One region of the Spiribacter vilamensis genome, then DNA from elsewhere that is predicted to be linked to it. Evidence: predicted binding sites of a transcription regulator. Region 1 holds the regulator's gene; the other holds the start of a gene.
The links. Region 1 encodes sigma-54, which starts transcription at its own class of promoters, with help from an activator protein. Its sites were predicted from a motif close to TGGCANGNTNCNTGCTT; they were not measured.
Positions count from the first base shown of each region.

Region 1 (5,366 bases):
TCCCGGATCCTCGTCTGGGCAGCCGTAGCGCTGGCGAGCCAGCTGGGCATCAGCGACCTGGTAATCGGATTGACGATCGTTGCCGTCGGCACCAGCCTGCCCGAGCTCGCGGCGGGAATCGCCAGTGTGCGTCGCGGTGAGAGCGAGCTGGCAGTGGGCAACATTATGGGATCGAACGTCTTCAACCTGCTGGCGGTACTGGGGATTGCCGGCGCGATCGCGCCCTTCAGCTTCGACATGAATGATCTGGCGCGGGACTACGGCATCATGACCGGCTTTATGCTGGCGATCGCGGTCATGGGATTTCTGGTCGGCCAGCGCGGGCGACTCAGTCGATGGAAGGGCGGATTGCTGATTATTGCCTACTGCAGCTACCAGGGGCTGCTGTTCTTCAGCCAGAGTTGAGAGGGAGCCAATGACTACGGATACAGATTTCTGTCGTCTCGGCCGCGCGGTGATCGAAACCGAGATGGCCGCCCTCGCCGCGCTCGAGGCCCGTATCGACGGAACCTTTGCCGATGCCTGTCGGATCCTCCTCGCCTGTAGCGGGCGCGTGGTCGTGCTGGGAATGGGTAAATCCGGGCATATCGGCGGCAAGCTGGCCGCGACCCTGGCGAGCACCGGCACGCCCGCATTCTTCGTCCACCCGGGCGAGGCCGGCCACGGTGACCTGGGCATGATCACGTCCGGCGATTGCATCATCGCCCTTTCCAACTCCGGGGAGACCGAGGAAATCAACCGACTGCTGCCGGCCATCAAGCGGCGCGGCCTCGATCTGATCACCATCACCGGCAACGCCGGGTCCACACTTGCCAGTGCCGCGGATGTTCATCTCGATGCCGGCGTCGATGCCGAGGCCTGCCCCCTGGGACTGGCACCCACGGCGAGCACCACCGCCGCCCTCGCCATGGGTGATGCACTCGCGATTGCGCTGCTCGATGCGCGCGGCTTTACCGCCGAGGACTTCGCCCGTTCCCACCCCGGCGGCCGTCTCGGTCGACGCCTGCTACTGCGTATCGAGGACCTGATGCACACCGGCGAGGCGATTCCCGCCGTCTCTCCGGGTACAGCCATGGCGGATGCGCTGCTGGAGATGACTCGCAAGGGCCTGGGCATGACCGCGGTGGTCGATTCCGACCAACGGGTGATGGGCATTTTTACCGACGGTGATCTGCGCCGGGCGCTCGACGAGGGTGTGGATGTCCATGCCACGGCAATCGACACCGTCATGACGCCCGACCCGCGTTGCGTGGAAGCCTCTCAGCTCGCTGCCGAGGCGCTGGCCGTCATGGAGCGACACAGTATCAACGGTCTGCTTGTCAACGACGCCTCGGGGTGCCTGTCCGGCGCGCTGAACATGCACGACCTGCTGCGCGCGGGCGTCGTCTGAAATGCGCCGCGTGGCCATCGGCCTGCTGGCGATGATCCTGGCGACACTGATCGGCTGGCGGATAGTGGGATCTGGCGACGATGATGGCGCCGATACCGCGAGCCCCGACCCTGCCCTGGACGCCTATGCCCGCGATGTCACACTCACCACCACGGATGGCGAGGGTCGGATTGCCTGGCGCGTACGCTCCCCGGATGCGCGCCATAACCGTCACGACAACGCCTGGCGGCTGGTATCGCCGGAGTGGCGAATGGAAACGGACAACGGGGCACCGTGGCGGGGAAGCTCCAACCACGCCTGGATCGGTCCCGAACGAACGCGGGCCCGACTGACCGGAGACGTCGTGATGGAGCGTCAGCGCCGCTCGGGCTGGACCCGTCTGACGACCTCACTGCTGGAACTGGACATACCCGCTCGCTATGCCGAGACCGATCGCGCCGTGACGCTGACTCAACCGGATACCCGGATTGATGCCGTCGGCGCCCGCGCCTGGCTAGACGAGCGTCGGATCGAGCTACTGAACAATGTAGAGGGACACCACGATGCCGCTTCATCCTGAGCACCGTCTGACCGGCGTTATTCTTGCTTTTCTGATCGGGCTGCCAGTAGCCCATGGCCAGGACAGCAGCGACGAGTCCACCGCCCCCCCGGTGGAGATCGTCGCCGACAGCGCCGAAGTCGATGATGCCGAAGGCATCAGCATCTACCGCGGTGATGTTGTCCTGACCCGCGGTACGCTCCGCATCAAGGGCGACGTCATGCACGTCTACGCCAATGATGGCGGGCAACTCGAACGCGTCACCGTGGACGGCGAGCCCGCCACCTACCGGCAAACCCTGGACGACGCGGCCGCCCGGCGCGCCGAGGCGCCGCGCATGGAGTATTTTGCCGCCGGCCCGGAACGCCTCGTCCTCCGGCGGGGGGGACGCCTCTGGCAGGGGGACAACACCGTCACCGGACGCATCATTACCCACTATCCGCAGGAAAACCGCACGGTGGCGGAGCGCGGCGATGACGAGGGCGAGCGTGTCAACGTCAGTGTCACGCCGGCATCGGATTGACCCGGATGACCGCCAACCGACTCGAGGCACACGGGCTGTCCAAGGCCTATCGCGGCAACCCGGTGGTGGATGCGGTATCCATCGGGCTGCAGAGCGGCGAGATCGTGGGGTTGCTCGGCCCCAACGGTGCAGGCAAAACCACGAGCTTTTACATGATCGTGGGCCTGATCCGCGCCGACGGCGGCGAGATCTGGCTGGATGGCCGGGACATCACCGGGCTGCCCATGCATGCCCGGGCCCGGCTCGGGATCGGATATCTGCCCCAGGAGGCATCCGTGTTCCGACGCCTGTCAGTGATCGACAACCTGATCGCTGTCCTCGAGACCCGGAGCGACCTCTCGCGTATAGCGAGGTTCAAGCAGGCCGATGCCTTGATGGATGAATTCAGCATCGGCCATCTGCGCAATCAGTCCGGTATCAGCCTCTCGGGCGGAGAGCGCCGTCGCGTCGAGATAGCGCGGGCGCTCGCCGCCGATCCCCGCTTCATCCTGCTCGACGAGCCGTTCGCGGGCGTCGACCCGATTTCCGTCGGTGATATCAAGGCCATCGTCCGCCATCTGTCCGACCGCGGCATCGGCGTTTTGATTACCGACCACAATGTTCGCGAGACACTGGCACTCGTCGATCGGGCGAGCATTCTGAACGCCGGGCGGGTTATCGCCGACGGCACCCCCGATACGATTCTCGATAACGCCGAGGTTCGTGCCGTCTACCTCGGCGAGGACTTCCACCTCTGACACTGGCGACGGGGTCATGCCCGGCGTTAGGCTTGGCTCGTCAATTGAAGGCACGGTAATAATGAAGCAATCGCTTGAACTTCGGGCAAGTCAGCAGCTGACCATGACGCCGCAGCTGCAGCAGGCGATCCGGCTGCTGCAGCTGCCGGCTGCCGAGCTGAGCCTGGAGATCCGCGATGCGCTCGAATCGAACGTAATGCTCGAGCCGGACGAAGAAACCGACGCCTCGGCTACCGAAGAGCCACCAGAGGCGCCGAGCACCTCTTCACTGGACCCGTCGGAGGCGGTGCTCGGATCAAACGCCACCGATGCCACGGGATTCGGTGAGGGCATCGCGGTCGCCGATCACTGGGATGAACCGGGGGGTAGCGACGACTCCCTTGATCGTCACGCGTCTCCGTCCGCCTCGCTGCGGGATCATCTGCAATGGCAGGTCGATCTCTCGAGTCTCGGGGAGCGAGACCGGCGGATCGCCGCGGCGTTGATCGACGCACTGGACGAGCGCGGCCATCTCACCGAACCCGTGGTCGAGCTGCTGGAAACGCTCGGTGATAACGGCGATATCGACGAGGACGATGTGAATGCGGTGCTGACTATCCTCCAGCACATGGATCCCGTCGGCGTCGCGGCGCCTGACGTCCGTCAGGCACTGCGTATCCAGATCGATGCAATGCCGGCCGAGACCCCCTGCCGCGAAGTCGCGCGGCGTGCCATTGATGCGGACTGGAAACTGTTCAGCCCCGGTCAGCAGTCGACGCTCCGGGATCGGCTCGGCGTGGATCAGGCGACGCTGGACGAGGCGCTGCGGCTCATCCGCCAGCTCGATCCGCATCCCGGGTCACGATTCGGTGAGACACGGACCGAGTACGTCATTCCCGACTGCCGGGTCCGGCGGATCCATGGCCGCTGGGAGGTCGAGATCAATCCCGAGGCAACCCCGCGGATCCGCATCAATGACTACTACGCCAGCCTGGTGCGGCGCGGCGATGGCGGCCACGATAACAACCTCCTGCGCGAGCATCTGCAGGAGGCGCGCTGGCTCATCAAAAGCCTCCAGTCCCGCGGCGAGACACTGCAACGGGTGGCCGAGTGCATCGTCGCGCGCCAGCAGGGATTTCTGGAGTATGGTGAAGAGGCCATGCAGCCGCTGGTGTTGCGCGATGTCGCCGAGGCGATCGAGATGCACGAATCCACGGTCTCACGGATAACCTCCCGCAAATACATGCTCACCCCCCAGGGCACGCTCGAGTTCAAGCATTTCTTCTCGAGCCATGTCCCCACCGCCGATGGCGGTGAATGCTCGGCCACCGCCATCCGCGCCAGGATCCGGCGCCAGGTCGCTGCGGAAAATCCCGCCCGGCCACTCAGCGACTCACGACTTACTGACATCCTTCGCGACGAGGGCATCCACGTCGCACGCCGGACCGTCGCCAAATACCGGGAAGTCATGGGCATTGCGTCGTCGACGGAACGCAAACGTCCGTGTTGAAAAGAAAACAAGAGGGGAAATCATGAAAATCGACATCACCGGCCATCATGTCGACATCACCGACGCACTCCGTGACTACGTCGAGGAGAAGTTCCAGCGCCTCGAACGCCATTTCGATCACGTGGTCGATGTACACACGATACTGACCGTGGAGACAAACACCCGAAAGGCCGAGGCGACCGTGGTGGTCAGTGGCGCCCGACTGTTTGCCGACTCCTCGGCAGAAGAAATGTATGCCGCCATCGACCTGCTGGTCGACAAACTGGATCGGCAGGTCGTCAAGCACAAGGAAAAGCGCAGCGACCATCACCGCGAGCAGGGACGTGTCGGCGACAATCTGGAAGACTGATCGCTATGGAGCTTACCCGACTGCTCTCGGCAGGGCGGACACGCTGCGGCGTGACCGCCACCAGTAAAAAGCGTGCCCTGGAGCGCCTGAGCGAACAGCTCATGGCTGATGTCCCCGCGGGGAGCGAGGCGACGCGCAACATCTTCGAGGGGCTAACGGTCCGCGAGCGCCTTGGCAGCACCGGTCTCGGGCGTGGCGTGGCATTACCACACACGCGCAGTCCCGACATCGAATCGTCGCGAGCGGCACTGATCAGGCTGTCCACCCCCATCAACTTCGATGCCGCTGATCGACAACCCGTGGATCTGCTCCTCGCACTACTGGTGCCGGAGCACAGCAA
Region 1 is NZ_SHLI01000001.1:96,648-102,013, reverse strand. It holds gene EV698_RS00585 (calcium/sodium antiporter) at 1-405, shown strand, start outside; gene EV698_RS00580 (KpsF/GutQ family sugar-phosphate isomerase) at 416-1,390, shown strand; gene lptC (LPS export ABC transporter periplasmic protein LptC) at 1,392-1,949, shown strand; gene lptA (lipopolysaccharide transport periplasmic protein LptA) at 1,933-2,451, shown strand; gene lptB (LPS export ABC transporter ATP-binding protein) at 2,457-3,188, shown strand; gene EV698_RS00560 (RNA polymerase factor sigma-54) at 3,205-4,677, shown strand; gene hpf (ribosome hibernation-promoting factor, HPF/YfiA family) at 4,700-5,026, shown strand; gene EV698_RS00550 (PTS sugar transporter subunit IIA) at 5,032-5,366, shown strand, end outside.

Region 2 (5,366 bases), 1.4 Mb from region 1:
GTTGACTCTTATGCCCCGGGCTTCGGCCCGTTCAACCATCCTCTTGAGAATGACCCGGCTATCGTTGGGATATGGCTCGCCATGGTAGTAGAGCTGGCCGGTAAACCAGGCGCGAGAACGGTCCCAGGGCAATATGACGCCGGTGTCGAGGTCCGGCACCGCGGCACACTCGTCTTCCTGTGGTCCGGAAAGGCCCATCCCCTCCATGGCACCGACAGTGAAGAGTTCGGAGCCCGCGCACATCTTCTCGAACTTCTCGATGGGAGTGCACTTCGCTTTGGGGCGCCCATGGATATCCACGTAACTCGCGTAGCAGTATTCCACGCCGGCTGCCTGCAATTCGGCTTTAACCGCAGCGACTCGCTCCGGATCTTCGACAATGTCTGCGGGCGCACCGGGAGACGGATTACCCGACTCGATCAGTCGGTTGATGCGTTGATCACTAATGGTGGCGCTCATCTTTGCGTCGTTCCTTGTTGGTTGCCTTGCTGTGAGGACCACTGGAGCGGTGCCTCCTCGGTACGTGCCGTTTCAAGTATCGAAGCAAGGCCTTGGCCCATTTCTTCGAGTAGTTCGGCACCGCGATCCGCGTTGCCGAGACTTGGGCGTCCAGTCACGCCGTTACGGCTGGTTCGCGGTACGACGTAACTGAAAACGGTTCCGGCTGTTCGGTCCTCGTCATCCTCCACCGCTTCCATGACACAGGCGTCCGGATCGATATGGAGCATCAGGTCGGTTTCAGCCCGGTTGGCATGAATGTCGTCCCCATCGCTCAGAAAATATTCCTTAACCTGATCCGTCACGAAGTAGGTTTCGACAAGACCGATCTGTAGCTTTTCCCCGTACTCGTATCGCAGTCGGTCTATTGCGACCTGGAGTGTGGCGGCGTTGCCGAAGTGGGAATTGACGATCAGGATCCGGTCAAAACCCGCTGAATGGATCCATTCGTAGGCTTCGCGTATGGAAAGGGCGAGTGTTTCATGCGTTAGTGACACCGTTCCGGGCCAGTGCTGGGTGTGACCAACTGAGACCGCATAAGAAATGGCGGGTAAGACCGGTACACCTGTTAAAGCCGAGGCATAACCGCAGACTGCGGATGCAATCGCTGTATCCGTGGATAGGGGAAGATGCGGACCATGCTGTTCTGTCGCACCGACCGGGAGGGCGACCAGCCTCTCCCCTCTGGCGTGCATCGCCTGAATGCTTTTCCACGTCATGCGCTCCCAGAGGACGGGCTGGCGGCCAGCCAGCCCTCCACCGACGCCAAAGTATCCGGTGGTCTGGAGCATCAGAGCTCATCCTCAGCCGCCATGCGGATGTACTCGTTGCTAAAGCGCAGCTGAATGTTGTCCTCATTGCCGAGCGTTGAGCCTTCAGGGAAAGCAATGCCGATAAAACCTGGATCGGTGACACTCTCACCGAGCAGGGCGTGACGGGCAGAGAACTGGCGGACGAAGTCCATCGACTCGACCAGCTCCTCGTCCGTCGCGAACGCGAGTTTCTTCTCGGGTGTATCGAACATGAATGTCGCTTCAAGCTGCGTGTTGTAGCCTGCAAGATCGGTTCCGGCGGCCTCAGCCATTAGGGACCGCGCCGATTCGCGCGCACCCTGATCATCGCCATACATGATGGCCATGGTTTCATACCAGGCACCCGTCAACGCTTTACCCAACTCCGGGTATTCCTCCAGGGTTTCGGTATCGACGACCATCATGTCGAGAATCTCGCCCGGGATCTCGCTTGAGTCGAAAACCACGTTGGCATCGGGGTGCTCGGCGATCTCACCGAGTTGTGGGTTCCAGGCTGTTACTGCATTGACGCCTGACTGTTCGAAAACCCCGACAATATCGGCATCCGAGGTGTTGATCGTGTTGATATCGCGCTCGCTCATGTCGGCCTTCTGTAGGGCGCGCGCGAGGGTGTAGTGAGATACCGAATACTGTACGAGGTAAACGTCACGCCCTGCGATATCACTCATCGAGTCCCCGTTTTTGAGTACAACCGCGTCATTGCCGTTTGAGTAATCGGTAATGAAAAGGGATGTTGAGTCTTTGCCGTTGGCCGCGGGGATGGTGAGGGCGTCCATATTGGTCATGGTCACGCCGTCATAGCGGCCCGACGTATACAGGTTAATTCCACCGATATAGTCGTTGACCTGAATCAGGTTGATATCGATGTCGTAACGGTCGGCCCATTTATCGATAATCCCCTCTCGTTCCATGTACGCAAAAGGCATCCAGCCAACATAAACCGTCCAGCCGATGTCGAAGGTCGGTGTCTCCTGGGCCATCGTCGAAGACGGCCCGATTGCGGCGATGCCTAGCGTTGACGCCGCAACGAATGTTTTCAAGCGGGTGCTGAAAATCATGATGAACTCCCTGATGAGAACCTGATAGTGGTGGTTTTATTGCATGTAATATTGCTAACACATAAGGCGTTGCAATTTGGATGCCAATGCAGCCTGCGCTTTGGTTTCAGGGGGTTGCGCGGGAACGGGAGAAGCAGGGAATCCTTATGAAGGCCGTCTCTGCACCATCAGGTGGCAACCGGGCGGCGTTGTGCAACAGGATGGTGCTTGGTCAGTCACTCGCTCGTTGCCACTTGCCAAACTGTGCGCGCAATCGATTTGCCATCCATTGGTTTACCGACCAAAGATCGGCGACCGGAACGTCTGTGAATGGCAAGTGGTGGAGGTAGCCATCAATACCGAACTCGGGTGTCATTGTGATCGTATCGTGGCTACTCGCTCTTTGAGCTTCCCAGAATAATGTCCAGCAGCATTCATGGCTCGCCAGTGCATCTGCGTACTCTGGCGCTGCCGGGTGGGGCACCTGAGGCCCTTGGTCGTAGCCCACGCGGGCGTGGATATGGCGCACGTGTGGGGCAATGTCATGGATGATGTCCAGCTCTGTATCCATTAGTCGTTCACTGACAACGCACCAATGGCTGATATCAGCGGTAATCTCCAACTCGGGTAGGATTTCCAGCAACCGCTGTGTACCCCAGGGTGTGAACATCGGGCGGCTTCGATGCGTTTCAAACAAGACGTTCAACGCATTGCTATCGGCAAGGTCAAGTGCGCGTTGGTAGAAATCAACGACAACGTCGGAAGGCCAGGCATCCAGACCTGCAATACAATTGATTCGTTGGGGTTCCAGTGCTTTCAGATAAGTAAAAGCGGATCGGAGGTTCATCAAGTGCTCATGAACGCTCAAGTTGCGTTGGGGTACATAGCCCCCACCGCTACAAATTTCAGCGTTCCATAAAAGCCCTGTTTTTTCCCGCATATCCATGATCTGACGATAGCCATGGTCATCCTCAGGCGCGGGGGACTCAATACCATCAAAACCGGCATCTAGAGCCTCTTGTGCCGCTTTCATCAGGTTTCCGTCGGTTCCCCAGAGTGCCCTGAAGATTTCAAGTTTCAAATTGACACCGATACATGCAAAAGTGCATTTATAGTTTCACCCATCTGCGGCACTGTAAAGGGATGAGAGGTCAACTCACATAGAAGAGGACGATCGAGATTCCATGACAAGGACGTACTCCGACTCGGACCGCTGCTGGTTTGTGCTGACACTGCAGAACATCGACGCATCCTGGGGTGAGATCGTGGGCGGCGAGGCCTATTATGACCTCCACTATTCAGATCTCTTTACCCGCCTGTGGTTGTCTCGAGATCGGTCACCGCGCAAGACCGAGCTCTACGATTTCATGCCAAGGGTTAGTCGTCGGACCGCAGTCAAGTACGTCGATCGAGCTATTCGGGAGGGGCTTCTAGTGCAGGAGACCGATCCAGCCGATCGGCGATCGAAGCGGGTATCTCTGTCACCGGAGCTACTCGAGCGGATCGAGTCGTTCCTTGACCGCTCTCTGGAAATTCTGCGTGCACCATCGGCAACGGACGCTAATCTCGCAGTCGGGAATAGTAGTTAGCATAACCGCGTTGATACCAGTCCTCGATCGCACAGTCCCGACCTGGCCAGGCCACATGCTGGAACGGCCATGCATCTGTCACCCAGGCAATGATCTGTTCTTCCATCGGCTTGGCGATTACGCCATCCAAGTCGGATCGGATCCATAGATAGGCCTCGATGTCGTGGTCGGGGCTTTGGGTCGGGAACAGGTAGAGACAGCCATTGCAGAGACGTTGACGAGGGGCGATAACCAGGAAGGCGAAAGATGTGCCTTCCTCAAATTCGTCCGCATGCCATCGAAGATCGTCGCGATCTTCCTGAATGGTCAAGTCAAACGGTGGCCAGTCCACCTCCGGGCCAAAGAGTCCGCGTATTGCAGGGCGGCTTTCCACGACCGCTGCAAAATCTTCTTCCACCCAGTCCGGTGTTGCTGGCACGAGACGAAACAAATCGCTTACCGGTCGGTTCGGCGATGGGTGAATGGGGCGTGGGATCGGGCTGAACCCATGCGCTGAGATCCTGGAGCTCATCGTCTACTGCCATCTCCGTGTTACTGCTGCTCGAAACGGTCCTCGATCGCCGACAGGGTGATTTCCACCCGACGGTTCCGTGCCTGTCCCTGTTCGGTGTTGTTGCTGGCTATCGGCTGGTTCTCGCCATAGCCGCGCATGCTCAGGCGATTACGGGAAACACCGGTCTGTGCCAGGTAGTTGCCCACCGAGGAGGCACGCCGCTCGGAGAGCCGCTGGTTGTAGTCCGCATCGCCCGTGCTGTCGGTATGGCCGGCGATGTTGACCCGTGTGGCCGCGTACTCCTGCAGTACCGAGGCCACGTCGTTGAGGGCGTTGCGCGCATTTGCCGTCAGGGAGCTCGAATCGAAGCCGAAGGTCACCTCGCTCGGCATGTCGAGCACGATATCGTCACCGCGTCGGTCGACGCCGATACCGGTGCCCTGGGTGCTCTTCCGCAACTCCTCTTCCTGGCGGTCCATGTAGGCGCCGATACCGCCACCCGCGGCTGCTCCGGCAGCGGCGCCCAGCAGTGCGCGATCGCGCCGGCTGGTGCTGCCATCGCCGCTCAGTGCGCCAACGGCGGCACCGACAGCGGCACCAATGGCCGCGCCGGTCCCGGTCTTGCTGCGCTCGCTCTGGCCGTTCTGCGAATCGGTGGTGGCGCAGCCCGCAAGCATGGCTGCCGCGGCCACAGAGGCCGTAATCCGTGTGAATCTGTTCATTGTTCGAGTCGCTCCGGGTTGGATGTCGGTGATTGATCGCCCGAGTCTATACCGCCGCCTGCGGCTATCCCATATCCCCGATCACGGTCTGGATGACCGCCAGTGCCGCCACGGGGGCGGTGTCGCTGCGCAAAATCCGCGGGCCAAGGCGCAAACGCTGCCAGCCGAGGTCGGCCACGCGCCGGATCTCGTCGGGGGTGAGGCCGCCCTCCGGG
Region 2 is NZ_SHLI01000001.1:1,467,815-1,473,180, reverse strand. It holds gene EV698_RS07380 (glutamine synthetase family protein) at 1-459, opposite strand, end outside; gene EV698_RS07375 (creatininase family protein) at 456-1,289, opposite strand; gene EV698_RS07370 (putative urea ABC transporter substrate-binding protein) at 1,289-2,368, opposite strand; gene EV698_RS07365 (sugar phosphate isomerase/epimerase family protein) at 2,580-3,428, opposite strand; gene EV698_RS07355 (hypothetical protein) at 3,908-4,447, opposite strand; gene EV698_RS07350 (YiaD family glycine zipper/OmpA-like lipoprotein) at 4,468-5,151, opposite strand; gene EV698_RS07345 (16S rRNA (uracil(1498)-N(3))-methyltransferase) at 5,216-5,366, opposite strand, start outside.
Region 2: a site for sigma-54 is predicted at 2,438-2,454, ahead of EV698_RS07370 (putative urea ABC transporter substrate-binding protein). Genes of this name have one in related genera too.